DNA from 2 places in the Oceanobacillus sp. B139/18 genome. Region 2 is predicted to be linked to the other one. Evidence: predicted binding sites of a transcription regulator. Region 2 holds the regulator's gene; the other holds the start of a gene.
What was found. Region 2 encodes CtsR, which represses protease genes until heat stress. Its sites were predicted from a motif close to ATGGTCAATAAAGGTCAAACA; they were not measured.
Positions count from the first base shown of each region.

Region 1: ACZSMY_RS07500 (ATP-dependent Clp protease ATP-binding subunit) is a predicted target of CtsR. The motif match lies at 3,188-3,208, and genes of this name have one in related genera.

Region 1 is NZ_JBVFXI010000002.1:7,987-23,218, reverse strand. Features, by position in the region: gene ACZSMY_RS07515 (YfkD family protein) at 1-614, shown strand, start outside; gene ACZSMY_RS07510 (Na+/H+ antiporter family protein) at 743-2,050, shown strand; gene pdaA (delta-lactam-biosynthetic de-N-acetylase) at 2,111-2,893, shown strand; gene ACZSMY_RS07500 (ATP-dependent Clp protease ATP-binding subunit) at 3,293-5,437, shown strand; gene ACZSMY_RS07495 (response regulator) at 6,572-7,558, shown strand; gene ACZSMY_RS07490 (ATP-binding protein) at 7,592-10,621, shown strand; gene ACZSMY_RS07485 (response regulator) at 11,067-12,065, shown strand; gene ACZSMY_RS07480 (hybrid sensor histidine kinase/response regulator) at 12,094-15,138, shown strand.
Region 2 is NZ_JBVFXI010000008.1:289-15,520, forward strand. Features, by position in the region: gene ACZSMY_RS19410 (MgtC/SapB family protein) at 419-1,111, shown strand; gene ACZSMY_RS19415 (CtsR family transcriptional regulator) at 1,294-1,761, shown strand; gene ACZSMY_RS19420 (UvrB/UvrC motif-containing protein) at 1,786-2,346, shown strand; gene ACZSMY_RS19425 (protein arginine kinase) at 2,343-3,407, shown strand; gene clpC (ATP-dependent protease ATP-binding subunit ClpC) at 3,421-5,853, shown strand; gene radA (DNA repair protein RadA) at 6,066-7,439, shown strand; gene ACZSMY_RS19440 (PIN/TRAM domain-containing protein) at 7,540-8,637, shown strand; gene gltX (glutamate--tRNA ligase) at 8,831-10,300, shown strand; T-box leader at 10,382-10,599, shown strand; gene cysE (serine O-acetyltransferase) at 10,734-11,390, shown strand; gene cysS (cysteine--tRNA ligase) at 11,371-12,777, shown strand; gene ACZSMY_RS19460 (Mini-ribonuclease 3) at 12,777-13,181, shown strand; gene rlmB (23S rRNA (guanosine(2251)-2'-O)-methyltransferase RlmB) at 13,183-13,935, shown strand; gene ACZSMY_RS19470 (NYN domain-containing protein) at 13,936-14,442, shown strand; gene sigH (RNA polymerase sporulation sigma factor SigH) at 14,770-15,232, shown strand, end outside.

The sequences.
Region 1 (15,232 bases), on a different contig from region 2:
CAAGCAAGTTAACGAAAGAGTTGATCGAAGACGTCGGCATTCCAATCGAAAATCCGGAGCTGATTAAGATTTTGAATGAAAGCAGTATCAAACCATCTCCTATAGCAATTGGATATCGCGGTATGGTTTATCTGGGAAGGTGGCCAATCAATTATCAATCTGCGGAATCAAATATTAATTGGGAATACCAGCATATCAATAAAAATGAAATGAATAATGTCGGCGGTGAGAAAGCCCAGGAGATGAGCTATTATCAGCAGGAAGAAAAAGAAATAAATGGCGCCCTGACCAGTAAAATAAGTAATCCGGAACAAATAAAAACGATGATGCTGTTAAAAGCCAGCGAAAATACAAAGCTTCCTCTTTCGTATCAGGCCGTTATCGGTCATAATACAAAATTAACTAATTCGTATAATATCCCAATGGAAAAGTATGGAATACTGGATGCTTATGCGCCGGCCGTTAATGAGAAAGGGCAGGTGACATTCGGGGAAGTATATATTGAATTAAAAGGATCCAATAAAACCATTCAAATTAAGAATGTAACTAAGCAAGGAATAGGAGCTTGGATCCCTGTACAGGATTATTTATCTTTCTCCTTTAAAGTGAAATAAACGTCAAAGGATTGTCGAAAAGACAGTCCTTTTTACATATTCAGCAAAAATATATTGCAATTTAATCTTTATTGCTTTATTATGGTAAAGTATTAAAGAGAAATGTGATGATTATTGGGGGAAGAAAAATGGAATGGGTTGTTCTTTCAGCAGTCCTATTAATGACTGTTTTATGTTTATTAAAGGTTAATGTTATTTTATCTATTTTAATTTCAACAATTGCTGCCGGGTTAATGTCCGGGTTAGGATTTGCAGATTCTGTTGAATTGCTGGTAGCTGGTATGGGGAACTCTGCAAATACAGCATTAAGCTATATATTGTTAGGAGCTTTTGCAGTGGCTATCAGTTATACAGGGATTACAAAAATTTTAGTGAATTTTATTATTCGTGTATTAACAGGGAAGAAAACAATGATGCTCTTTGCATTAGCTGGTGTTGCGTGTTTATCACAAAATGCGGTGCCGGTTCATATCGCTTTTATTCCTATATTGATTCCTCCCCTGTTAAAAGTATTTGATCAAATGCGGATGGATCGCCGGGCTGTAGCATTGGCTCTGACATTTGGTTTGAAAGCACCTTATGTGATGATTCCGGCCGGTTTTGGTTTACTTTTCCAAAGATTGATTTTGGATGGCCTAAACTCCAATGGGGGAGAAATTACTTTATATGAAGTAACCTTATCTATGCTTATTCCCGGTTCTGGAATGATTGTTGGACTTTTAATCGGTATTCTATTTACTTATAGAAAAGATAAAGCATCTAAAGATTCAATGAAGGAAGAAAAAATAAAAACAGAAGATCTGGTCGAAGAAATCACTTTCGGCAAACAGCATGTAATGACGATTATTGCTATTATATCGGCACTTATCGTTCAAATTATAACGCAAGATTTGATTCTGGGAGCATTGACGGGGATTATTGCTATGTTCGTTCTGGTAGCATTGCCATTTAAAAAACTGGATTCTGTGATGGCAGGAGGAATCTCCATGATGGGGATGATTTCTTTTATCATTTTTGCAGCTGCCGGTTTTGCAAATGTTTTACAGGAAACAGGAGCTGTATCGGAATTAGTGGAGGTATCTGTTTCTGCATTAGGAAATAATAAGCCGTTAATTGCATTTGTTCTGTTACTGCTGGGTCTGGTTATTACGATTGGTATCGGGACATCATTCGGAACAATCCCGATTGTTGCTGCTCTATTTGTTCCTATCTGTTTGGCAACTGGCTTTTCGCCTTTAGCAACAGCAGCTTTAGTCGGTACAGCCGGAGCATTGGGAGATGCCGGTTCGCCAGCTTCAGACAGTACGCTTGGACCAACTTCCGGACTCAATGCGGACGGAAAACATGACCATATTTGGGATACATGCGTGCCAACCTTCATCCATTATAATATTCCCTTATTTATTTTCGGATGGATTGCTGCAATGGTTCTTTAAAAAGTGAATAAAATGAAGTTATAAAGGAAAAGGTAAGAGAAAAAAGTAGGTGAACTTGAAATGAAAAGAACAATCACTTTGCTGCTTTCACTTGCCTTTTTCTTATGCGTATTTCCAATGAATACCGGCTACGCATACGGATGGGGATATCAAAAGAACTCCAATCATACACCGCCTCAAATTGGCTCTTATCAGGAGGTATTGGATAAATACAATGCTTTTTATGTGGACGATTCCGGTGATAAAAACCTTTATCTGACATTTGATAATGGCTATGAGCAAGGGTTTACGCCGGAAATATTAGATGTATTAAAGCAGGAAGAGGTTCCTGCCGCTTTTTTTGTGACAGGGCATTATGTAGAGAGTGAGCCTGAACTGGTCAAAAGGATGGTCGATGAAGGACATATTATTGGCAACCATTCCTATCACCATCCGGACTTTACCGTGATGGATAAGGAAGCCATTAACAAAGAACTGCAGGATTTAGAGCAGGCCGTTGCAGAGGTCAGTGATCAGGATGAATTAATTTATGTCAGGCCGCCCCGGGGAACCTTTAGTACAGATACATTAAAATGGTCAACAGAGCTAGGGCTTGTCCATGTATTTTGGTCATTAGCCTTTAAAGATTGGGAAACCAACTCACAAAAAGGTGCAGATTATGCTTACGATGAAATTATGAAGCAGATACATCCAGGAGCCATTATCTTACTTCACGCAGTTTCCAGTGATAATGCAACCGCTTTGGAAAAAGTCATTCAGGATTTAAAGAAAGAAGGGTACCAATTTAAAAGTTTAGACGATTTATGGCTAAGCAAGCAATTGCCAAAACAGTTTCCTTATTAAGTTGAACTGTCCTTATATAGAAGAAACGGATGAAAGTCAGAAGAAACAATTCTGATAAACCGTTACGCTTCTAAAAGGACAGTTTTTTTGATATACTTCAAAAACAAATCATCCTTATGGAAAAGAAAAAGTCTTCTTTTTATAAGAAATTTGTGTGTGTTGACCTCTTTGGCCAAAAATCAGACGAATATATAAGCTGTTAAATCTCTTGCGGGCTAAGGGGTTAGCCTATATGTAAACTAGCATAAAAGATAAAGGTCAAAAAAAAGTAAAAAAATTTGACTAAAACACTTGAAAGTCAAAGAAGGTCAGAGTATAATGTAAATATAGTCAAAGATAGTCAAAGTCAAAACAACGAATAAATAGGCTATCTGACTAAGTTATAAGGAGGAATGAGAAATGAAATGTCAAAACTGTGGACAAAATGAGGCAACGATTAATGCACAAATGCAAATGAATGGACAGCGTATGGAAGTGCATCTTTGCCATGAATGTTTACAAGAAATACAAGGAAATATGATGAACAGCGACTTTTTCTCTAATTCTCCATTTGGCAATATGGATCAATCATTTGCCAACAACTTTTTCCAAGGAAATCAGCAAAGTGGTGCAAACGCACGCACGAGAACACAACAAAAATCAAACAATGGAAATGGCTTGATTGATCAGTTAGCAAAAAATATTACTGATCAAGCACGAGCAGGAAAGATTGATCCTGTCATTGGCAGAGATAAAGAAATTAAACGAGTTATCGAAACAATAAATAGAAGAAATAAAAACAATCCGGTATTAATCGGTGAACCAGGTGTTGGTAAAACAGCGATAGCAGAGGGACTGGCTGTAAATATTGTAGAAGGAAATGTTCCTGCTAAATTAATGAACAAGGAAATCTACTTGCTGGATGTCGCTTCTTTAGTCGCAAACACTGGTATCCGCGGTCAATTTGAAGAGCGGATGAATAAATTGATTGCTGAGCTGCAAGAGCGTAACGACGTGATTGTATTTATCGATGAAATCCATTTGCTTGTTGGAGCAGGTACTGCAGAAAGCTCACAAATGGATGCAGGCAATATCTTGAAGCCAGCTCTTGCACGCGGTGACCTGCAAGTAATTGGCGCAACAACATTGAAAGAATATCGCCAGATTGAAAAGGATGCGGCGCTGGAAAGACGTCTGCAGCCGATTATCGTAAAAGAACCATCCTTAGAGGATGCAGTGAAAATATTAAAAGGTATCAAGGACCGTTATGAAAAATTCCATGAAGTCCGCTATTCTGATGAAGTCGTTGAAGCATTTGTCGGTTTATCCAACCGGTATATCCAAGACCGCTTCCTGCCGGATAAAGCAATTGACTTAATGGATGAGGTCGGTTCCAGATTAAATCTTGCTAACGCTCAGAAAGATTCTGATTCCTTGCAAGAGCGCTTAGATGAAGTAGTGAAACAAAAACAGGAAGCAGCCGAAAAAGAAGAATATGAGCGTGCTGCAAATCTCCGTTATCAAGAAATCCAATTACAAAAACAATTGGAAAAAGTTGAAGACGGCGAGAAAACACTGGATGTAGACGTTTCTGATATTCAATTAATTGTAGAAGAAAAAACAGGTATACCTGTAACGAAAATGCAAAAAGATGAAAAAGAAAAAATGAAAAACTTAGCTGACGATCTTCGTTCCAAAGTTATCGGACAGGAAGAAGCAGTAGAGAAAGTTGCGAAATCCATCCGCCGCAGCCGTGCCGGATTAAAAGCAAAAGAGCGTCCAATCGGTTCCTTCCTATTTGTCGGTCCTACCGGTGTTGGTAAGACAGAGTTGACGAAGGTACTGGCTGAGCAAATGTTTGGTACGAGAGATGCGCTGGTTCGTCTGGATATGAGTGAGTATATGGAAAAACACGCGGTGTCTAAAATTATCGGTTCACCGCCAGGATATGTCGGTCATGAAGAAGCTGGACAGCTGACCGAACGCATCCGCAGAAACCCATATTCTATTCTGTTGCTGGACGAAATTGAAAAAGCACATCCAGATGTGCAAAATACGTTCCTGCAAATCATGGAGGACGGTCATTTAACCGATTCTCACGGCAGAAGAGTAAGCTTTAAGGATACGGTTATCATTATGACAAGTAATGCTGGAACTGGTGAGAAAAAAGTAAGTGTCGGGTTTAATGCGAAAACACATGAATCTGTTGCGACAATGGAAAACTTAAGCACCTATTTCAAACCTGAATTCTTGAACCGTTTCGATGCGATTGTAAACTTCAATGAATTAAAAGAAAAAGATTTACTGCAAATTGTAGACCTTATGCTGCATGATTTAGAAGCAACCATGAAGGAAAATAAAATTACCATCACTATCTCTGATGCAGCAAAAGAACGTCTTGTTCAATTAGGATATGATGCACGCTTTGGCGCACGTCCATTACGTCGTGTTATCCAGGATAAAGTAGAGGATCAATTAACAGATTTGATTCTTGAAGGAGAAGATATAACAGACATTCATGTGGATGTTGAAGACGAAGAAATTGTTGTTTCCAATGCATCTTAATATAAGGTGAAATGGTATTAGGCATATCAAATAAAATAAAGCATAAAATAGATCAGCTGACTCATTGATTGCGTTAGCTGGTCTTTTTTTATGTATAACTCACTTTCCCACCTAAGAATACATATATATCTTGCTATTTCAGGGTGAACATGTTCTCCAGTAGCATGCTTGCTTTTGGCTACATATCCGGCCATTTTGGAATTGTTGATTGTGCATAGCTCCGCTCCGACCAACCACTCCGCTTTCCATAGGCACGGCTTCAGCTAACTTGAAAAGAAGACCGCTTTTCAAGTGAATCTTCAGCTCGCCCTGTTCCCATAGGAGTCTCCGTGGTTGGCCTCCGCTTAGTTAGGATTCTACAGCGAATATAAGAAATAACATCCTGTTGATTTGGATGAAATAGTATCTCTATCACTTGATGACACGATCATTACGTTATTTCAAATGGTTGGTTTAGCAGTTCGAATGATGACAGCATGAATAATTAACATCAAGAATAGCTTTCATGCACAAAAAGTAATCATTGCTGAACATTTTACCATGCACCATAAAAAATCTCTTCCATCTGAACTGTCTGAACAATCTTTTGTTTGTTCAGCTATTTCACGTATAGAACACCTTACTGGCGGAGGCGGACCGTTTTGACTCCTGAGGGATCAGCACCATCTGAAGATCCACTTTTGCCAAGCGATCTTCTTGGCAAAAGTTAGCTGAAGAGCGTGCCCCTAGGAAAGCAAAACGGTCCGCCGCAGCGGTATTTTACACTACACCTCTTATTACTTTATTAAGGGAGTTGCCAAAGAAAAAATCAACTCCTATTTCTACGGAAAGGAAGTTAACTTTTTAAGATGCGAAAGTTGAGTGTATAATATTTCGAGAAAAATTAACCTCCTGCTTTAAAGCTGACGATCCCGCTGTATAAAAGAATTAAAATGTGTAAGAAAGTAAGGTTTTTTTGTGCAATATATGGTATAAAAAGAATAAGGACCAGTTTTTGAAAATCAAAGCAATAGAATCGTTTATCACCAGATAGCATCTGTATAAAAAGCAAAAAGATGTTTTCAAACTCGCTTTAACCGCAATGGAAGTTTTTCTAATATTATGTATACGATAAAAACGGATGGAGATGAAAGCGTGAAGATTTGTATCATTGATGATGAACCATTGGCGTTGCAGTATTTGGATTTTCTCTTAAATAAAATAGCAGGAGTACAGGTTACCGGTAAATTTAACAATGCGACAGAGTTAATAAATCATGTTCAAACGGAGGATGTAGATGCCGTATTGATGGATATTCATATGCCTGATATACAAGGAATCGATTTAGCTGAACAGCTGTTAAATATCAAGCCCGTTCTAAATATTGCTTTTGTCACAGCCTATAATGAGTATGCAGTCAGAGCATTTGAACTGAATGCGTTAGATTATATTTTGAAGCCGGTACAGTTAGAAAGGCTGCAATTGACCATTGAACGCATCAAAGAGAAGGATGAAATATTACATAAAACCCCGCTAAAGGCAGCGTATCATATCAAAAACCTGGGTGCAGTTCGATTTTATAAGGAAGAGAGCCCGATAGAAGTAAAGTGGAGAACGTCGAAAGCAAAGGAGCTATTTTTTTATTTTCTTCAAAACCATAGAAATACCATTCGAAAGGAAGAATTGATAGATTTCATGTGGGCGCACCTCTCCTGGGAAAAGGCCAATTCACAATTGTATTCCACCGTGTATCAAATAAGAAAGGTAATTCAGCAAATGGGATTCCCGATTAAGATAGTCAGTCAGGAGGAATCTTATGAAATAACTTTAGGAGAAGAAGTGGTTATTCAATCTATTGGCTGGAAACAAGCAGCATGGAGAGCCTTGCAGGAGAATGATATATCAGTTAAAGCACATATGAAATTATTAGAAACATATCAAGGGGATTATCTGCAAGGGATAGAATCGGATTGGATTTTGGAAGAAAGAAAGGAGATAAGGAACATTTGGCTGCAGATCGTAGATAATCTGATAAAGGATACTCTTCAAAATAAGTCTCCTTCATCTCGTAATATTTCTCAAATAAGTGCACTGGTAAGCTTTGACGAAGAAGCTCGAATATTAGTAAATGAAAAACTATAGCATTAGAAAATGGAACTGGAAGAGTGGAGAAGAATGAAAAAAAATGCGATTCAGCTGACAGTTATTTTGCTTGTTTTTATGCTTTGTTTATCTGCTTTCCGTTTGATTTGGACGGGGCTTTTTCAAGAGGAGGTACAGCCCGATATTCAAAATGGGATGCTTGATATCCAAACTTGGGATCCGGGAGAGGAAGAAACACTGGTTTTAGATGGAGAGTGGGAGTTTTACCCTTCCCGCTTTATTATGGAGGAGAGCTCGGTGCAGGGGGAATCAGATATTATAGAAGTCCCCAGAGGATGGAATGATATACTAGGTTCTTCCTATGGATATGGCAGCTACCGACTGCAAATAAAAGTGGATCGTGATGCAGAACAAAATTATGGATTATACATACCAAGTATTCGCAGTTCATCGGAGATCTATGTTAACGGAAGGAAACTGGCATCATCGGGGGAGATAGCTGCAGAAGAAGAACAATATACTGCAAAAAATTTACCGCAGAGAGTCGTTTTTACAGCAGATGAAGAAGGTATTATCGATATCGTTATTCAAGCAGCCAACTATAAAGATATCAGAAGCAGCGGTATTATTCGTTCTGTGAGATTTGGGACAGAGCAGGCTATCTCAAGCGGAACGCAGCTGTCCAGTTATTTTCAAATCAGCATCATTGTTATCTTTTTAATTCATGCAGTATATACCTTCATTTTATATCTGATAAGAAATCGAGATAAGTATCTATTGTATTTTTCTATGTTGATGTTCTGCATGATTATGACATCTCTTTTAAGTAATGGAGATAAACTGATTCACCAGTTTTTCAATATACCTTATGATTTCGATTTTCGCATAGCGAATACCTTGCTTCTGCTGGGGTGTTATGCTTTGCTGCAATGTACCAATCATCTGGAGCTGCCATATTGGAAAAGGATATTTCCTTTTTATAAATGGAGTATATTTACCATGATGGGAATAACCTTATTTTTATCCATACCGCAGATTCTATTTTTATTTCCTGTTTATTATCTATTTGCTTTTATAGTTATTATCGTTACATTTTGCTCTATAGTCCGGCTGTATAGACAGAATCCTGCAACGAATATGTTCCTTGTACTTAGTTTTTTTGCTGTCGTTCATCATTATATATGGGATTTAACATGGAGGGAACAAAGTGTTTATTTAACGTTTTATCCATTTGATCTGATTGTTGCGGTCGTATGCTATATCATTGTCTGGTTTAAAGGGTATTTTCAAATGCATGAAGAAACAAAAGAATTGGCGTCCAGCTTACAGCGGATGAATCAAGAAAAAGATCAATTTCTGGCGAATACTTCTCATGAGTTCCGCAATCCTTTAAATAGTATCATGCTGCTTTCTAAGGCTGTCATGGATAGGGAAAAAGCAGTATTGTCAACGCGGAGTGTAAGTGAACTTCATACGGTATTGAACGTCGGAAAGCGAATGAACCTTTTATTAACAGATTTGCTGGAAGCGAGGAATTTAAATCGTACGAAACCGCGGTTGAACAAGCAGGCAGTTGCCCTGGAGCCTATTGCAACCGGCGTCCTGGACTTATTACAGCTTTCATCAGATATGAAGCAGCTGCAAATGGTCAATAAGATACCTAAGGAATTTCCAGCAGTTTATGCGGACGAAAATCGCGTAACGCAGATTTTATTTAATTTAGCAGGAAACGCTGTTAAATATACGAGTCAGGGAGAAGTCATTATATCCGCAGCAAAAAAAGAAAAGTATGCGGAAATCCATGTGACGGATACAGGTATTGGAATCAATGAAGAAATGCGAAAACGGTTGTTTCTTCCTTATGAACAGGATAATGCAACAAGTGGAATGCAGGAGGGCGGATTCGGGCTGGGATTAAGTATTACGAAACAGCTGGTTGAGCTTCATGGAGGAAGTATTTGGGTCTCCTCGAAAGAAGGGGAGGGAACAACTTTTACGTTTACTTTAGAATTAGCCTCTCCGCAATCAGCTGTACAGCTATCTAATCAGACGAAACAAACGGATGTCAAGTATCCGGAAAAGGCAGATGCTGAATTAACACGATTACATGACGGTCAGACTCCGGCAGTTTTACTGGTTGATGATAACCCGGCGAGTTTATTAGCATTAAACTCCATTTTATCAGAAGATGCATACGATACGATGACGGTGACCAGTGCGAAGCAAGCGCTCGAAGAACTGAAGAAGCGGGACTGGGACTTAGTCATTTCCGATATTATGATGCCGGAAATATCAGGCTATAAATTTACCGGCATGATTAGAGAACGTTATACCCTGACAGAACTCCCTGTCCTGCTGCTGACCGGAGGAAATACTGATATTCAGGCGGCCTTCTTGGCCGGAGCAAATGATTATATTACCAAACCTGTGGAGCCAGTCGAGCTGAAAGCCCGGATGGACTCTTTAATCACAATGAAGCGTGTTGCTGAGCAGCAATTACAATTAGAAACCGCATGGCTGCAGGCTCAGATACAGCCGCATTTCTTGTTTAATACACTGAATTCGATTATGGCCTTGAGTGAGTGGGATGTAGAGGCAATGCGCAAGCTTCTCGATGAACTCAGCAATTTCTTGAGAAGTAAATTTCGGTTTCAGCAAATGAAGGATCTGATACCTTTAGAAGAAGAATTAAACATTGTTCGTTCTTATCTATTTATTGAGCAAGTCCGTTTTGGAGAAGCTTTGCAGGTAAAATGGAAGCTGGATGAACAGGAGGGAGTCAATGTACCTTTTCTATCCATCCAGCCATTAGTGGAGAATGCGGTTCAGCACGGAATTAGAAACAGACAGGGAAAAGGAACGGTGACCATAAGCTTTCAAAAAGATCCTGCCCGCTCCAAAGCAGTGATTACCGTAACAGATGACGGGGCAGGAATAGATGAAGCAGACATTCCTAACATTTTAAAAGGAGAATCGGATAGCGAATCAGGAGTAGGTGTATTAAACGTAGAAAAAAGATTGCATCAGCATTACGGGAAAGGATTAACCATTATCAGTTCTTTGAATAAGGGAACGAGCGTATCCTTTGAAATAGATATATAATATATTCAGTGTGGGGTATTCTGCCGCCTTCATTGAAATAGAAGTACCTGATAAGTAAGGTAATAGTAAAAAAGAGCTTCATTCGTCCGGAAAGAAAAGTATTCCTGTCGGATGAAGCTTTATTTACTCATCCTATCGTATGTTCGGATTTTGAAAAGTGGAAACAGCAATAAATAATTATTTATTCCATTTAATACCGGTATAAAACTTCTATAAAAAGCAAATTTATATCGCGTAATAGGATATTATTGAAATAACAGAAAATTTCATAATCATATTTTGAAAGCTGAAGCAGGGGAAAGACAACTGGAAGTATGGATGATAACGCAGGCGTTTGTATAGAATTTGTATAGAAAAAAATCAGATAGCTACTATTTATCATCATGTATCCTTGAATATATATATGCTAGAAATACTAAAAGATAAATAATCAGGGGGAGATTCTATGCTTCAAATTGCTATTATTGATGACGAACCTTTGGCATTACAATATTTGGATTTACTGTTGCGTAAAATAGAAGGAGTGCATGTTTCAGGGAAATATATGAATCCAGAAGACTTGATTCAACATATTCAGACTGAACAAATAGACGCTGTATTTATAGATATACATATGCCTGCTATGAAAGGCACAGACTTAGCGGAACAGCTATTAAACATCAATCCTTCCTTACATATTGGTTTTGTTACGGCATATGATAATTATGCGATTAAAGCTTTTGAACTAAATGCAGTAGACTACATATTAAAGCCTGTAAAACAGGAACGTTTAGCTATAACTGTACAGCGGATAATTGAAAGAAAGATGACAGATCAGGATAAAGCAGTTGAAAACCGGACGACCGTCCTTAGGGATTTAGGAGCTTTGCAAATATACCAAGGGAATAAGCGGATTGATATAAAATGGAGAACGTCCAAAGCAAAAGAATTATTTGCTTATTTTATTCATCATCATGAAGATACTATCCGGAAAAGTGAATTGATTGATTTGCTGTGGAGTAACCTTCCCTGGGAGAAAGCGAATGCTCAGTTGTATACAACGGTATATCAGATTAGAAAGGTCATGCAGCAAATAGACGCACCTATTAAAATTATCAGTCAAAAAGAATTTTATCAAATTGATATCGATTATGATGTACAGATTCAGTCGCGAGAATTTAAGCTTGCAGCGTATGATTTATTAAAAAAAGAGAACATAAATACCGAGCAGTACTTCAAAGTACTGGACGCGTATCAAGACGAGTATTTAGCCGGCCTTGATTACCTTTGGGCTGTTAGCGAGAGAAAAATACTGAGAGATTTATGGCTGGAGCTTATCATTCGATTGTCAGCATATCTGCATCGTTATGAGAAATCGTCCTCCTACAATATTTCAAAATTAAAAGGTTTAACCGATTTTGATGCGGAAGCGGCAGAGATTGTAAAAGAAAAATCATGGATTTAGAGATATCCATGAAAAAGAGTTGATATAAATGAAGCGGGATACTATCCGATCGGGAATTTTTGTGATTCTCTGTATAATCAGTTTGTCAGTTTTGCGTCTAATTTGGGCAGGGTTATTTCAAGAAAATATAACTCCCGATATTCAAGAAGGAAAGCTTGATTTAAGCTCATGGGAAGTAGAAGAAGGGCAATCGATGCTGTTGGACGGGGAGTGGGAGTTTTATCCCTCGCATTTTTTGATGCAGGATGATGTCTTCTCTGCTGAAGTGCCGGAAACAATTCAAGTGCCCCACGGCTGGAAGAATAATCTGGGCTCTCCTTTTGGTTATGGGACTTATAGGCTGCAGGTAAGGGTACAGCCGGAGGATGACCGGAATTTTAAATTATACATACCAAACATCCGTACATCATCGGAAATCTATGTGAATGGACAGATAGTAGCGGAGACGGGTCGGTTGGCGGAAACAGAAGCTGCGTATGTTGCGGATATTATGCCTAAAACAGTGACTTTTTCAGCGGATGAAAATGGAAATATAGATCTTGTCATTCAGGCTGCCAATTTTATCGACAGCAGAGATGGCGGTATTTATCTCTCGCTTCGGTTTGGGACAGATGAAACGATTACGAGAGAAGTACAGCTCACAAACTATTCACAAGTTGTCATTGCAGCTATTCTGTTCATGCATACGGTATACACCTTGATTATTTATTTTATTGGGGGAAGAGATAGAAAAGTACTTTCTTTCTCGTTGCTGGCCTTTAGTTTATTTTCAGGTTTTTTGTTTTATACTGGTGAAAAATTGCTGCAGCAATTTTTTAATTTGAATTATGAATTAGAATTTTGGATGATCCATACGGTGTATTTAATCATTTTTTATGCATTGGTTCAATGTACCGATCATCAAAAGCTGCCTTATTGGAATAAAATCTTTCCATTTTTTCAATGGGGGATGGCAGTATTAGCTGTGGTCACTATCTTTTTGCCTATGCCGCAAATTTTAGCGCTTCGCCCCATATATAATATATTTGCTTTTTTTACTGTAGTTGTTACCAGCACTTCGATTATTCTGATGTTTAAGAATAATCCAAAGGCGAAAAATCTTATGCTCCTTGGGTTTATTGCAATTTCCAACCATGGGATATGGAATTATATATGGTCAGGAAAAAGTATTTATTTGACTTTTTATCCGTTTGATATGTTAATGGCAGTAACCTGCTATACGATTGTCTGGTTTCAGAGATATTTTCAAAAGCATAAGGAGACAAAAGATTTAGCGGAGAGATTGAAAAAAGTGAATGAGGAAAAAGATCAATTTCTGGCAAATACATCTCATGAATTCCGTAATCCTTTAAATAGTATATTATTGCTTTCCAAGGCGGTGCGGGACAGGGAAGAAACAAATTTGTCCAAACAGAGCATGACGGAATTGAATACCGTCTTGAACGTAGGGCAGCAAATGAATCTGCTGCTGGCAGATTTATTGGAAACTAGAAACTTACAGGTTAATAAACCAAGTTTAAATCGACAGGTGATTGCATTGAATCCGATTATCACAGGGATTATTGATGCATTGCGTTTTTCATCCGATTTAAAGAATGTGCCCATCGTCAATCTGATTTCTAAAGACTTTCCTCCGGTATATGCAGATGAAAATAGGGTGAAACAAATTTTGTTTAATCTGATAGGAAATGCTATTAAATTTACCCATCAAGGTTCAATCACAGTTTCTGCTTCTATCAAAGAATATGACGCAGAAATTCAAGTAACAGATACAGGCATCGGAATCAGCGAGGAGATTCAAAAGCGCATTTTTCAGCCTTATGAACAGGGGCACCCGGAAAATAAAATGTCAGAAGGCGGTTTTGGATTAGGATTAAATATTACGAAACAGTTAGTAGAACTTCATGGCGGGAAAATCCAAGTTTCTTCTAAAAAAGGAGAAAAGACAACCTTTACATTCACGTTAGCACTGGCAAGGAAAGAAGCGGCAGCATTGGCCTTTGAAAGCACAGTAGAAAAGCCGGTGCCGAAAGAAGATAAGAAACAAACAGTACAGCCAAACAAAAAGAATGCTCAGATGCCATCTGTCCTGGTTGTCGATGATAATCCGTCAAGTTTGTTGGCTTTAAAGGCGATTATTCCCGATGATGCATATCAGCCGGTATTTGTTTCCTGCGCTAAACAGGCTGTGGAAAAAATGAAAAAGCGGGAGTGGGATCTCGTTATTTCAGATGTAATGATGCCGGAAATATCAGGATATGAGCTTACCAGAATAATTCGGGAACGCTTTTCTCTGACAGAATTGCCTGTCCTGCTGCTTACCGGAGGAACAACGGATATACAGGCAGCTTTTTTAGCCGGGGCAAATGATTATATCACCAAGCCTGTCGAACCGGTTGAACTGAAAGCACGTATGGATTCTTTGGTAACATTGAAGCGTGTTGCCGAGAAGCAGGTACAGATGGAGACCTCTTGGCTGCAGGCACAGATACAGCCGCATTTTTTATTTAATACATTGAATTCTATTATGGCGTTAAGCGAATTAGACGTAGAAGGAATGAGAAGACTCCTGAACGAATTAAGTAATTTATTGAGAAGTAAATTTCAATTTCAGCATATGAAAGAGCTGGTCCCCTTGAAGGAAGAATTAAATATCGTCCGCTCCTATTTGTATATTGAACAGGTACGCTTTGGCGAAGCTTTACAGGTGAAGTGGGATCTGGAAGATGAAGAGGAGATCTATGTTCCATTCCTTTCCATCCAGCCATTAGTGGAAAATGCGGTACAGCATGGTATTCGAAACAAACAGGGCAAAGGAACCGTCACCATCAGATGTATAAAAAATATCTCCCGAAACAAAGCAACGATTACGGTGGAGGATGATGGGGCAGGTATAGAAGAAGCGGAAATGCAAACCATTTTAAACAGAGAATCTGACAGTAAATCAAGTGTTGGGATTTTTAATGTGGATAAACGATTGCATCAGCATTTTGGGAAGGGGCTGCAGATAGTAAGCTTGAGGGAGCAAGGATTGAAAGTATTTTTTGAGGTGGACTTGCCTCCAACAGAATAAGATGTACATTCATGGAACCTTCCTTTTATTAAGTGTTTTATCTGCTTAATAGAAGGAAGGTATCTTTAGTTAGTTTCATACAGATATTGGTATA
Region 2 (15,232 bases):
ATTCCCTGCGTTTTCGCTTCACATAGACACCTTTTATTCCTAAATAACACCGTGGCAAATGAAGTGTATTTTTTTGTCTTCACTCTATCTATGATTGAAAACAAGAGGACGTGCCACACTTAGTATAGAGTCAAAAAATGTTTCATTGCTGATACGGCTCGTCTAATGGGTTTTTGCTTGTTTATCTTTAAATATCCTTTCTTTGGTATTTATTTCTGGAAGATAAATCAATTTACTGCTAAAGTAAAAATACACTTATTGCAATGAATACTTCTATTTAAATAGTTTAAAATTAATTTTCATGATAGTTGGTATGGAAAGACCCCCGCTGAATAAAGTTTTATTTTATAAAATGAAATGATAGCCTATACATATAAATAAACTGTAAAATATATAAAACAATAAGGGGGTGCAGGGAATGGAGTTAGAACAATTTATCGGTGATGATTTCGGAGTTATCGTGTTACGTTTGTTTATTGCTTTGCTGTTATCCGGTTTAATTGGTTTTGAGAGAGAAATTAATAATCATTCAGCCGGGTTTCGTACGCATATACTGGTAGGAGTAGGCTCTTGTTTGATGATGATTTTATCGATTTTTGGTTTTATTACATTTATGAATCAATACGATAACATTCAATTTGACCCTGCTCGTATCCCTTCTTATGTAATTAGCGGTATCGGTTTTCTTGGGGCTGGTACCATTATTGTATATGGAGGAACCATCAAAGGATTAACAACAGCTGCTTCTATATGGGCTGTAGCAGGAATAGGATTAGTGATTGGAGCCGGCATGTATAGTGTTGCTATTGTAACGACACTTATTATCCTTATCAGTTTAATATTTTTTAACCGGATGGAGCATTTTTTCCCTCGGTTTACAACCAGTAATTTTATTGAATTGATTGCTTCAGAGGAATTTGAAATACATGAAGCTGTAAAATCAGTGGAAAAGAACGGTTTTACGATAAAGCAGGTTGAGATAAAGCTGTTAGAAGGTAACAGGCGCAGAATTCATATATGGACAAATATGAAAAAGGATAATAAGTTAATTTATTTATTTGATGAAATATCGAAGCTTCCGGGAGTGGTTAATATAACAAAGCGAAATTAAAACATAAATATTTTCATAGATTTTTATAATTATGTTTTGTTTTTTGGCCTGTTTGTCCAAAATAGAAATATCATCCATTTGCAACTGTGGCAATTTCTTATTATAATAAAACCATAGTCAAAGTTAGTCAAAGTCAAAAGGAATAATTTATCAAATAAATTATTTGATTTGAGGTGCGAAGGATGAGTAACATTTCAGATATCATTGAACAATATTTGAAAAAAGTATTACAGTCAGAAGAACAACAAGCGATTGAGATTAAAAGGAGTGAAATTGCAGATCAGTTTCAATGTGTACCTTCTCAAATAAATTATGTTATTAATACGCGTTTTACCATTGAGAAAGGGTATATCGTAGAAAGTAAACGCGGCGGTGGCGGCTATATTCGTATTATGCGCATACGGCATCAGGATAAATCGGAATTGATTGATGAGATTATTTATTTAATCGGTGATTCGATTCCGCAGCGTGCTGCTATAGATATTTTAGATCGGCTTTTAGAGGAGGAGCTGATTACAGCACGTGAAGCAAAGTTGATATTGGCAAGTATTGATCGAACAACGTTAGCTTTTCAATTGCCGCTAAGAGATGAATTGCGTGCACGTATTCTTAAATCTGCATTAACTGCACTCAAGTATCTGAACGATTAATTACCTGAAGGGGGGAGGAATCGTATGGAATGCCAAGAATGCCATGAAAGAAAGGCTACCCTGCATTTTAAGCACATTATAAACGGTCAGGAGACGAAAGTGAGCCTTTGTGAAGTATGTGCAAAGAAAAAAGGTTATTTGACCTATCCGGAGGAAGGATTCTCATTAAATGACCTTTTATCTGGGCTTTTTCAAAAAGATGGAATACCTTTGAACGCTGCAGGGACAGCAAATTCCAATCAGCCTAAACAGCCGCAGGAGCTGAAATGTTCTTCTTGCGGGAGAACTTTTAGTGAATTTAAAAAAGCAGGGAAATTTGGATGTGCAAATTGTTATGCGTCCTTTGACTCCAAGGTAGAGCCTATTTTACGGCGTGTGCATGCTGGGAATACCAAACATACTGGCAGGATTCCAAAGCGTGCCGGGAAGTATATTCAGCAAAAGCAATTAATATCCTCCCACAAAGAGGAATTAAAACAGCTGATTGAAGATGAAGAATTTGAAAAAGCAGCAGTTCTGCGCGATAAAATCAGAGAGCTGGAAAAAGCGAATCATCAAGATAAGGAAGCGGGTGATAACACGTGACATTAGAATCATTTATCAATGAAGCGATTAGCCCGTGGATGCTGGAGGACGGTCCGGATAAAGACATTGTAATGAGCAGCCGTGTCCGTCTGGCCCGCAACTTTGCGGATAAATTGTACCCGACATCCGGTAATAAGGAAGCGTTGGAAGAGGTACTGCAATTTATAAAGAAAAATTATATAAAGGAAGAGGATACGGAGCAGGATTCACTAACTTTTATACCAATGAAGCAATTAAATATGATTGAAAAACTTGTTCTGGTGGAAAAACACTTAATAAGTCCACATTTAATCAAACATAGTGATTATGCTGCAGTGTTATTATCCGAACAGGAGCAGACCTCCATTATGGTAAATGAAGAGGATCATTTGCGTATTCAGGTGTATTATCCTGGACTTCAGCTGAAAAAAGCTTTAGAGGAAGCGTACTACTTAGATGATTGGCTGGAGGAAGAAGCCGACTATGCATTTGATGAAACAAAAGGTTATCTGACCAGCTGCCCTACCAATATTGGAACAGGCATGCGGGCTTCGATTATGATGCATTTGCCTGCGCTTGTACTGACAAAGCAAATCAACCGGCTTATTCCTGCAATTAATCAATTGGGACTGGTTGTCAGAGGGATATATGGTGAAGGCAGTGAGGCAAGAGGGAATATTTTTCAAATATCGAATCAGATTACACTGGGCAAGTCCGAAGAGGATATTGTGGAAGACCTGGAGAGTATTGTTAATCAGCTTGTGGAGCACGAACGGATGGCGCGGCAGTATATTTACGAGCAATCTGAGATTAGCTTGGAGGATCGTGTCTTCCGTTCCTATGGCACGTTAAAAAATAGCAGAATCATTGATTCGAAGGAGGCTGCTACCTGTATTTCTAATTTGCGTTTGGGAATTGATTTAGGCATAATAGAAAACATTTCCGAGAATATATTAAATGAACTGATGGTTTTAACACAGCCTGGATTCTTGCAGCACTATGCGAATAAAGCACTTCGTTCAGATGAACGTGATATCCGCAGGGCTTCAATTATTCGTGAAAGATTAAATTTGAAAAAATAGGAGGAAAAAACATATGATGTTTGGTCGCTTTACAGAGAGGGCACAAAAGGTATTGGCATTATCTCAAGATGAGGCCGTACGATTAGGCCATAATAATATTGGAACAGAACATATTCTTCTTGGTTTAGTACGTGAAGGAGAAGGCATAGCTGCCAAGGCATTGCAATCTCTTGGGTTGGAAGTAGCTAAAATTCAAGAAGAAGTGGAAAAGCTCATTGGTGTCGGCAAGCAGCCTTCTCAATCGATTCATTATACGCCCAGAGCAAAAAAGGTTGTTGAATTATCTCAGGACGAAGCAAGAAAACTGGGCCACTCCTATGTGGGAACAGAGCATATTCTTTTAGGTTTAATCCGTGAAGGAGAAGGTGTTGCTGCCCGTGTTTTAAATAATCTTGGTGTGAGCTTAAATAAGGCCCGTCAGCAAGTTCTTCAACTGTTAGGTAGCAATGAGTCTCAGACAGGCCGTCAGGGACGTGCAGGACAGCAAACAAACGCAAGCACCCCTACGTTAGATTCTTTAGCCCGCGATTTAACAGTCAGTGCGAAAGAAGGAAAAATTGATCCTGTTATAGGACGCTCTAAGGAAATTGAACGTGTAATCCAAGTATTGAGCCGCCGCACCAAAAACAACCCTGTGTTGATTGGGGAGCCTGGTGTCGGAAAGACAGCTGTTGCAGAAGGACTGGCACAGCAAATCATTGATAATGAAGTACCGGAAACACTACGTGACAAACGTGTGATGACGTTAGATATGGGTACTGTGGTTGCAGGTACAAAATATCGCGGTGAGTTTGAGGACCGTTTGAAAAAAGTAATGGAAGAAATCCGTCAATCCGGCAATGTTATTTTATTTATCGATGAACTCCATACGCTGATCGGAGCCGGGGGAGCAGAAGGTGCAATCGATGCATCAAACATTCTAAAACCGTCGCTTGCCCGCGGTGAACTGCAATGTATCGGCGCAACGACATTAGATGAATACCGGAAATATATTGAAAAGGATGCTGCGTTAGAGCGTCGTTTCCAGCCAATTCAGGTAGATGAGCCGACCTTGGATGAAACCATTCAAATCTTGAAAGGTTTAAGAGACCGCTACGAAGCTCATCACCGTGTGACTATTACAGATGAAGCGATTGAAGCAGCAGCATCTCTGTCGGATCGATATATCACAGATCGTTTTCTGCCGGATAAGGCAATTGATTTAATCGATGAGGCTGGCTCTAAAGTACGTTTAAATTCTTACACGGTTCCGCCAAATTTAAAAGAATTAGAACAAAAGCTGGAAGAAGTAAGGAAAGAAAAAGACGCTGCTGTCCAAAGTCAGGAATTTGAAAAAGCAGCATCCTTGCGGGACTCTGAACAGCGTTACCGTGAAAAGCTTGAGAAAACAAAGGATGAATGGAAGGAAAAACAAGGACAGACCGATTCGGAAGTAACGATGGAAGATATCGCTGCAGTGGTATCTATCTGGACAGGGGTTCCTGTTGCAAAACTGACGAAAGATGAAAGTGACCGCCTGCTGAACATGGAAGAGATTCTTCATGATCGCGTTATTGGTCAATCGGAAGCAGTGAATGCTGTAGCTAAAGCAATCCGCCGTGCCCGTGCCGGGTTAAAAGATCCTAAACGTCCAATTGGTTCCTTTATATTCCTGGGGCCGACAGGTATCGGAAAAACAGAGCTTGCCCGCGCCCTTGCTGAAGTCATGTTTGCGGACGAGGATGCGATGATCCGAATCGATATGTCAGAGTATATGGAAAGGCATGCGACGTCCCGTTTAGTTGGTTCGCCTCCAGGCTATGTTGGCTATGAAGAGGGCGGTCAATTAACCGAACGTGTTCGCCGTAAACCATATTCTGTTGTGCTGTTGGATGAAGTAGAAAAAGCACATCCAGAAGTCTTTAATATCCTCTTGCAGGTTCTTGAAGATGGCCGGTTAACAGATTCAAAGGGGAGAGTAGTTGATTTCCGCAATACGGTTATTATCATGACCTCTAATGTTGGAGCAAGTGAATTAAGACGTAATAAATATGTCGGCTTTACACTAGACAATGATGAGAAGAGAGAGCATGAAGATATGAAGTCGAAGGTGATGGACGAATTGAAAAAAGCATTCCGTCCTGAATTCCTAAATCGTATTGATGAGACCATTGTGTTCCACTCCCTGGAGAGAAAACACATGAAAGATATTGCATCATTAATGCTTAAACAGCTGCAAAAACGCCTGGAAGAGCAAGAGCTGACCCTTTCCCTTACAGATAAGGCAATTGAAAAAATTGCTAATGAAGGCTTTGATCCAGAATATGGTGCCCGTCCGCTGAGACGCTCTATTCAAAGTAATATCGAGAATTTATTATCAGAAGAGTTGTTAAAGGGAACCATTCAAAAGGAACAAAAGGTGAAAATAGGGTTGAACAGCAAAGGGGAATTTATTGTCCTTTCTTAAACAGGATGTAAGGTACAGAAAGCTAGAAGAACACGGTTCTTCTAGCTTTCTCCATTTCTCAAAAAATGCTTGTGGCATAAGTATGGAAGATTCTTTGTGAATTTGATGCTTTTCTGTAACCTATGAAAACCAGAAATAGTCTATAATAATAAATAAGGGTGGTTCAAGAGAAGACGCTAGGCTTGAATCTCACTTGAAGGAGGTTAGAAACGTTGGCAAAAAGGAAAACAAAATTTGTCTGTCAGGAATGTGGATATGAATCGGCTAAGTGGATGGGGAAATGTCCAGCTTGCCATCAATGGAATACGATGGTTGAAGAAATTGAAGCTGCTTCTGTAAAAGGCAGGACAGGATACACGTCTGGTGCAGCCTCCTCACAAAAACCCGAAAAGATTACCTCCATCGAATCAAAGAAGGAACCCCGCATTACGACGAAGATGCGGGAATTTAACCGTGTATTAGGCGGGGGAGTGGTATTAGGGTCACTGGTTTTAATTGGCGGAGATCCGGGTATTGGAAAATCAACACTCCTGTTGCAAATATCTGCACAGCTGGCAGAGAAGGCTTTACCGGTTCTCTACGTATCTGGTGAAGAATCCACAAGGCAAACCAAATTGCGTGCAGATCGTTTAGATATAAAAACGGATGAACTATATGTATTATCAGAAACGAATTTAATGGATATCAGCAGGCAGATAGAAGAAATCAATCCTTCCTTTGTCGTCGTCGATTCCATTCAAACCATTTTTAAAGAAGAGATAACCAGCGCGCCGGGGAGCGTGTCACAGGTCAGAGAATGTACAATGGAGCTTATGAAAATTGCGAAGACCAAAGGCATTCCTGTTTTTATTGTCGGGCACGTAACCAAAGAAGGTTCGATTGCGGGTCCGCGTTTACTGGAGCATATGGTGGATGCGGTATTGTATTTTGAAGGAGAACGTCATCACACCTATCGTATTTTAAGAGGTGTAAAAAATCGCTTTGGAAGTACGAATGAAATGGGGATTTTTGAGATGAAGGAGGAAGGATTACGTGAAGTAATGAATCCGTCTGAAATCTTTTTAGAAGAGAGATCCCAAGGAGCTGCCGGCTCGACCGTTGTAGCATCAATGGAAGGTACACGCCCTGTTTTAGTAGAGATTCAAGCGCTGATTTCTCCAACAAGCTTCGGGAACCCGCGCAGAACAGCCACGGGAGTAGACCATAATCGCGTGCCGCTTTTAATGGCTGTGCTGGAAAAACGCGTTGGACTGATGCTGCAAAACCAGGATGCTTATATCAAAGTAGCGGGCGGGGTCAAGCTGGATGAACCGGCGATTGACTTAGCGCTGGCGGTCAGTATTGCATCGAGTTTCCGCGATCACCCAACCAAACCAGAGGATATTTTTATCGGTGAGGTTGGGTTAACAGGAGAAATTCGCAGAGTATCCCGAATCGAACAACGGGTGCAGGAGGCTGCGAAACTGGGGTTTAAACGGGTAATCTGCCCGAAAAATAATTTAGACGGCTGGAATTATCCGGCTGGTATCGAAGTAATTGGTGTTTCCAATGTACAGGAAGCTTTAGAAATCGGATTACATCAATAGATTTTTTTGAGGATGAAAATTTAGAAGAATTCCGAGCAGATAAGCATATATTATATGTCATTTGGTAATACTACTAATACGAGTCAGGAGGTGAAAGGAATTGATGAAAAAAGTAGTACACTTATTTTTTATTATTTTAGGAGGTACCATGGGATATCTTTATATTCCAGAAATCGTCCAGCTGTTAAATGTTGCAGAATCAAGCTGGCTAACTTCATCTATCTTGGGAATGATTGTTGGAGCTATTATATTTTTTATCTTGTCTTATTTACTAGTAAACTATATTGTAAATTTCTTTCGTTGGGTGGAAGATGCACTGGTCAAATTACCAGCCATGGATTTATTTTTTGGCAGTATCGGGTTAATTGTCGGTCTAGTTATAGCTTACTTTGTTAATATGCCGTTTCAAGATATGAGTATTCGTATTTTCTCACAGGTCTTGCCGCTGTTCATTATGATTATACTTGGTTATTTAGGATTCCAGGTTGGCTTTCGCCGTCGTGAGGAATTTATGAATATACTCAAACCGGCGAAAAAGGACAAGCGCCGCAGCGGCGAGGAAGAGGACACAGATGCGGGTACGCAAAGCTTAAGCCCCAAAATTTTGGATACAAGTGTGATTATTGATGGGCGAATTGCTGATATTTGTCAGACTAACTTTTTAGAAGGAACCATTGTGATTCCGCAGTTTGTTCTTGGTGAATTACAGCATATTGCAGATTCATCGGACGCGCTGAAGCGAAACCGCGGCAGACGCGGTTTAGATATTTTGAACAGAATTCAGAAAGAGCTCGCTGTAAAAGTAGAAATTTATGAAGGCGATTTTGAGGATATTCCAGAAGTAGACAGCAAATTGATCAAATTGGCAAAAGTCATTGATGGCATTGTAGTTACGAACGATTTCAATTTAAATAAAGTATGTGACTTCCAGGGAGTGCCTGTTTTAAATATTAATGACCTGGCCAATGCAGTGAAGCCGGTCGTTCTTCCAGGGGAAGAACTGCATGTGCAGGTTATCAAAGACGGGAAAGAGCATAATCAAGGTGTTGCCTATTTAGATGACGGGACGATGATTGTAGTGGAAGAAGGCAGAGATTATATCGGCAAAAATATTGAGGTTGTTATTACGAGTGTTTTACAAACCTCTGCGGGACGGATGATCTTTGCAAAACCAAAATTACTTGAAAAAGCGTTGTAAAAAGGGTATAACTGATAAAGGATAAAAAAAGTGATAACATATATATGTTATCACTTTTCGTATAGAGCTTGTTTAGGAAGATAAGGGGAGGAATTCCTTTTATAAAAGATGTTTCAAAAGATTTCTATCAGATCTTTTGAACAGGTACAAGGCAGGCAGCGATGATATATAAACAATGAAGGAGGCATTTTAAATGAGTAAGGAAGTTCGCGTACGTTATGCACCTAGTCCAACGGGTCATTTACACATTGGTAACGCTCGTACAGCTTTATTTAATTATTTATATGCAAAACATTTTGATGGAAAATTCATTATCCGCACAGAAGACACAGATGATAAAAGAAACGTAGAGGGCGGCGAAGAGAGTCAATTAAAATATTTAAAATGGCTCGGCTTAGAATGGGATGAAGGTGCCGATATCGGCGGTAATTATGGTCCTTATCGCCAGACAGAGCGCTTAGATATCTATCAGAAGTTTGTAGATGAACTGCTTGAGCGTGATTTAGCTTATAAATGCTATATGACAGAGGACGAGTTAGAGGCAGAACGGGAAGCACAGCGTGCAAATGGACAAGTCCCTAAATACGCCGGGAAACATAGCAACTTAACAGAGGAAGAAATTCAGGGCTTTGAAGCAGAAGGCAGAACGCCAAGTATCCGTATTCGTGTTCCTGAAAATAAAACATACACGTTCCAAGACATTGTCCGCGGTGAAATCACGTTTGAGTCCAGTGATTTTGGCGACTGGGTCATTGTAAAGAAAAACGGAATTCCTACCTATAATTTCGCTGTGGCTATCGATGATCATTTGATGGAAATCACCGATGTATTGCGCGGGGAAGAGCATATTTCCAATACACCAAAGCAAATGATGATATATGATGCGTTTGGATGGACAGCACCGCGTTACGGGCATATGACGTTAATTCTGAATGAAGAGCGTAAAAAGCTGAGTAAACGTGATGAGCACATTCTGCAGTTTATTGAGCAATATCGTAATTTAGGCTATTTGCCGGAAGCGATGTTTAACTTCATCAGCTTGCTTGGATGGTCTCCAGTTGGCGAAGAAGAGATGTTTACACAGGATGAACTGATTACTATATTTGATCCAGAGCGTTTATCTACCTCTGCCGCTATTTTTGACCAGCATAAATTGAAATGGATGAACAATGAATATATTAAAAAAGCAGATTTAAGCCGTGTCATCGATCTAGCGTTACCGCATTTAATCAACGCGGGCAAGCTTCCAGAGAATATGGATGAGAAGACGCGTGTATGGGCGGAAAATGTAATTAGTCTATATCGTGAACAATTGCGCTACGGGGCAGAAATCGTTGAATTGACAGAGCTGTTCTTCCAGGAGGATATTACCTATGGTGAAGCAGAACGGGAAGTTTTAGGAGAAGAGCAGGTGCCTGAAGTATTGCAAGTGTTCACAGATAAATTAATTCATTTAGAGTCGTTTGATAAAGATTCGATTAAAGCGCAGTTTAAAGCAACCCAAAAAGAAACAGGACATCGCGGTAAAAAACTCTTTATGCCGATACGGGTTGCAACAACAGGACAAATGCACGGTCCAGAGCTTCCGTTTGCTATCGAATTGCTGGGGAAAGATGTTATCGTGAAGCGTCTTGATAAATTATTAAAGGAAATGGGAGCTTAATAGTTCACATTTCTTGTGTAATATAATATATTATCTTTATAAGTTTCGCCTATGTTATGATAGCTATGAAAATCAAATAAATTTAAATCGTTGAAGAGGTAAAGTAAAAATGAATTTCTTACACAGAGAGAGTCACAGTTGCTGCGAGTGACTTTAAGATTTCTTTTTGAAGTGCGCCTCAGAGTCTATTGTGGAACATAAAGTACATGGTAGCGGTTCTCTGCCGTTAACAGAGCAAAGGGGAGAAAGATATTTTTTTCTCTAAACAGAGTGGAACCGCGCTAAAAAGCGTCTCTGTGTTTTCAATAACACAGAGACGCTTTTTTTATATCTAATCAAAGAAAAGATGAATTCATTTTTACTTCATTAGGCAGTAATCGATTTTGCTAACTAATTTAAACAGAAGGGGCTGTATATAGTGGTCTTTCGGAAAATGAAGGAGGATATGGATGTTGTTTTTGAACAGGATCCAGCCGCCCGCACGTATTTTGAAGTTATGTTAACTTACTCTGGTGTACATGCGATTTGGGCGCATCGTATCGCACATTGGCTGTATAACAAAAATCTGAAATTCTTGGCTCGTTTTATTTCGCAATTCTCTCGTTTTATAACTGGTATTGAAATTCATCCTGGAGCCAAAATAGGAAGAAGATTGTTTATTGACCATGGCATGGGCGTGGTTATCGGGGAAACCTGTGAAATAGGTGATAACGTCACTATTTTCCAAGGAGTAACACTCGGCGGAACGGGAAAAGAACAAGGGAAACGGCATCCTACCATTGAAGACAATGCGATGGTTTCAACAGGGGCAAAGGTGCTTGGAGCCATTACGATTGGAGAAAACTCGAAAATCGGGGGCGGCTCAGTGGTATTAAAGAATGTTCCTGCTAACGCTACAGTCGTCGGTGTTCCTGGGCAGGTTGTTGTTCAAGATGGAATACGCCTGAACAGAGACCTGGATCATCAAAATATTCCAGATCCAGTTGCAGAAAAATGCAAAAGCCTGCAAGAGCAAATCGAGGAACTGAAAGCAGAAATGGAGCATTTAAAGAAAGGGAGAATGAACAACCATGACGATTCAAATATATAATACGCTAACGAGACAGAAGGAAGATTTCAAACCCATTGAGCCTGAGAAAGTGTCTATGTACGTATGCGGTCCGACGGTATATAACTATATCCATATCGGAAATGCACGTCCGGCAATTGTATTCGACACGGTTCGCAGGTATTTTGAATATCGGGGATATGAGGTCAACTATGTCCTCAACTTTACTGATGTAGACGATAAAATTATTAAAGCAGCCAAGGAAGCAGAAGAGGAAGTCGGTGCATTGGCTGACCGGTTTATCGATGCGTATTTAGAAGACGTGGGCGCATTAGGCGTCAAAAAAGCAACGAAAAATCCGCGTGTCATGGATTCGATGCAGGAAATTATAGCGTTTATCAAAGAATTGATAGACAAGGGCTATGCTTATGAAGCAGAAGGAGATGTTTATTTCAAACCGCGTTCCTTTAAAGGGTATGGAAAGCTTTCTCATCAGTCTATTGACGAATTACGTTCTGGTGCACGAATCCAAGTAGGGGAGAAAAAAGAGGATCCGCTGGATTTTGCTTTATGGAAAGAAGCAAAAGAGGGAGAAATTGCGTGGGAAGCGCCATGGGGCAAAGGACGTCCAGGCTGGCATATTGAATGCTCAGCAATGGCTAAGAAACATTTAGGAGATACCATTGATATCCATGCCGGGGGACAGGACTTAACTTTTCCGCATCATGAGAATGAGATTGCACAATCGGAAGCACATAATGATACCACCTTTGCGAACTACTGGATGCATAACGGCTATATTAATATCGATAATGAAAAAATGTCGAAGTCACTTGGTAATTTTGTGCTGGCACGTGATTTAATAAATATGCATGACCCGAAAGTGCTGCGTTTCTTTATGCTTTCTGTTCACTACCGCAATCCGATTAACTTTACAGAAGAGCTATTACAAAGCGCAAAAACAAGTTTGGAACGCATTGAAACAGCTTATCATAATTTAGGGCATCGACGCCAAACAAGCATGGATTTAAGAGGAGATAACAAGGAATGGATAGACCGTATTGAAGAGCGTACAAAACGGTTTGAAGCAGAGATGGACGATGACTTTAATACAGCTAATGCAATTTCTATTCTGTTTGATTTATCTAAAGAGGCGAATGTCTATGTCCAAGAGGAGCAAACGGCTAAAGAAGTCATTGATGCTTTCCGTGAAGCCCTTGCTTCGATGCTTGGAGTATTGGGAATTGACATTGAAAATGAACAGGAAGAATTACTGGATGAAACGATTGAAGCATTGATTGCAGAGCGGAATGAAGCCCGGAAAAATCGTGATTTTGCCCGTGCGGATGAAATACGCGATCAATTGAAACAGGAACAGATTATCTTAGAGGATACGCCACAAGGAGTAAGATGGAAAAGAGGTAAATAATGAAAGCCAGTGATGTCAGGCAAATGAAAAGTCTCGCTTTAGCCTATATCGGCGATGCGATTTATGAGGTGTATGTGCGCGAACAATTATTAGAGCGGGGAACCATTAAACCGAATCAACTACATCAGGCAGCGATTCGTTATGTATCCGGTAAGTCACAGGCAAAGGTTATCCTCCATTGGCTGGAACAGGATGCCTTTTTAACAGAAGAAGAGAGCAGAGTGGTCATCCGGGGGAGAAATGCAAAATCAGGCAGTATTCCTAAAAATATTAATGTACAGACGTATCGTTATAGTACAGCGTTTGAAGCGTTGATTGGCTATCACTATTTATTAAAAAATGAACAGAGACTGCAGGAATTGATGACGCAAGCAATGGATTTTCTAGAAGAAGGGAGTGCTTAAAATGACGCAGGAAAAGGAATGGATTATGGGCAAGAATCCCGTAATCGAAGCATTGAAATCTGGCCGTTCTGTTAATAAGGTTTGGATATCCGAACAATTGCAGGGAGCGGCTGCGCATAAAATACAGCAGCTTGCCCGTGAAGCAGGAGCAGTGGTTCAGAAGGCTCCGAGGTCGAAGCTGGATAAGATGCAGGAGGGGAATCATCAGGGAGTGATTGCTTCCGTTGCTTCTTATCCCTATGCCTCGCTGGAAGACCTTTTTGCCAAAGCGGAGGAAAGAGAGGAGGCTCCTTTCTTTATTTTGCTGGATGAATTAGAGGACCCGCATAATCTGGGATCTATTTTACGTACGGCGGATGCAACAGGGGCACATGGAGTAATTATCCCGAAGCATCGTTCCGTGGGTTTAACCGCAACGGTAGCGAAAACAGCAGCGGGAGCGTTAGAGCATATTCCTGTTGCCAGAGTGACCAATATAGCGAATACCATTGATGAACTTAAGGAAAGAAATGTATGGATTATTGGCACGGAAGCGGAAGCAGATGAAGATTACCGGCAGCTGGATGGAACGCTGCCTCTCGGATTAGTTATTGGAAATGAAGGAAAAGGAATGAGCCGCCTCGTGCGAAAGAAATGTGACTGGACGGTGAGCCTGCCGATGGTTGGACAAGTATCCTCCCTAAATGCCTCTGTTGCATGCAGTTTACTTCTTTATGAAGTGCTCAGAAAGCGTCTGCCGCTGGGGAGTGCTTAAATGGTTGTATTAATTGTAGATGGCTATAATATCATCGGTGCGTGGCCGGAGCTTGAGCAGCTGAAGGAAAAAGATATTGGACAGGCAAGAGACCGGCTTATTGAACTCCTTGCAGAGTATCAGGCATTTACCGGAGACCGCGTGATTGTCGTCTTTGATGCTTACTATGTTCGTGGAATTGAATCGAAAGAAGAAAAACATAAAGTGGAAGTAATCTACACAAAGGAAAAAGAAACTGCAGATGAATGTATCGAAAAGCTCGTGAAGACCGTAAAAAATATCCAAACGCAGGTGTATGTTGCCACGTCCGATTATGCAGAGCAGCGTACTATTTTCGGACAGGGTGCGCTGCGTAAGTCTGCAAGAGAGCTGCAGATTGAGATGGATGATATGAACCAGGAAATCCGTATAAATCTTGAGGTGCATCAAAAAGAAAAGCCTGCTGTTAAAATTCCGATAAACCAAGAGTTACGAAAACGGTTTGAAGAGATGCGCCGCGGGAAATAGAATAATACATGGAAAGTATAATAGACTGGAATGCCTCTCAGCCAGTTCATGAGAAGTGTTCCTGTCCATGTCGCTCCGAACAAACATGGCTTTGACGAAAAATATTTTTAGATAGGAAATAAAAATACAGCTTGAGAGCATGGCAGGTAAGCAGTTCACGTTTTTTTAGACACTCATTCATTAGGTGAAAAGTCTTAGTGATTTTCACGAAAACGACAAATTACGACTGCTTCTGTCATAAAAGGGTCGTTGACGATATTTCGGCTCGTCTAGTATAATAGTGCCTATCGTGGATATATTTGGAGATATCGATTTAGGAGGGGATTGTTGGTGAATGGTGGGCAAATCAATACACGCAGCAAGAAACTGGACAAGCTAGAAGATATTAATTTGCTGGAATTAATCGATCAAGGTGACAGTTATGCATTGGACCTCCTGATACATCGGTATTTAAATTTTGTACGGTTAAAAGCAAGAACCTACTTTTTGGTCGGCGCAGACAAAGAAGATATTATTCAAGAGGGAATGATTGGATTATATAAGGCTATCCGTGACTTTGATCTGGAGCAGCCAACTTCTTTTAAAGCATTTGCAGAATTATGCGTGACCAGACAAATTATTACGGCGATTAAAACAGCAACGAGGCAAAAACATCTCCCCTTAAATTCGTATGTCTCTTTAGATAAGCCAATCTATGAGGAAGAATCTGACCGGACATTGATGGATGTCATCTCCAGTCCAGAGGACAGCGACCCGGAGGAAACGCTTATTAATCGGGAAGCGTACGGAG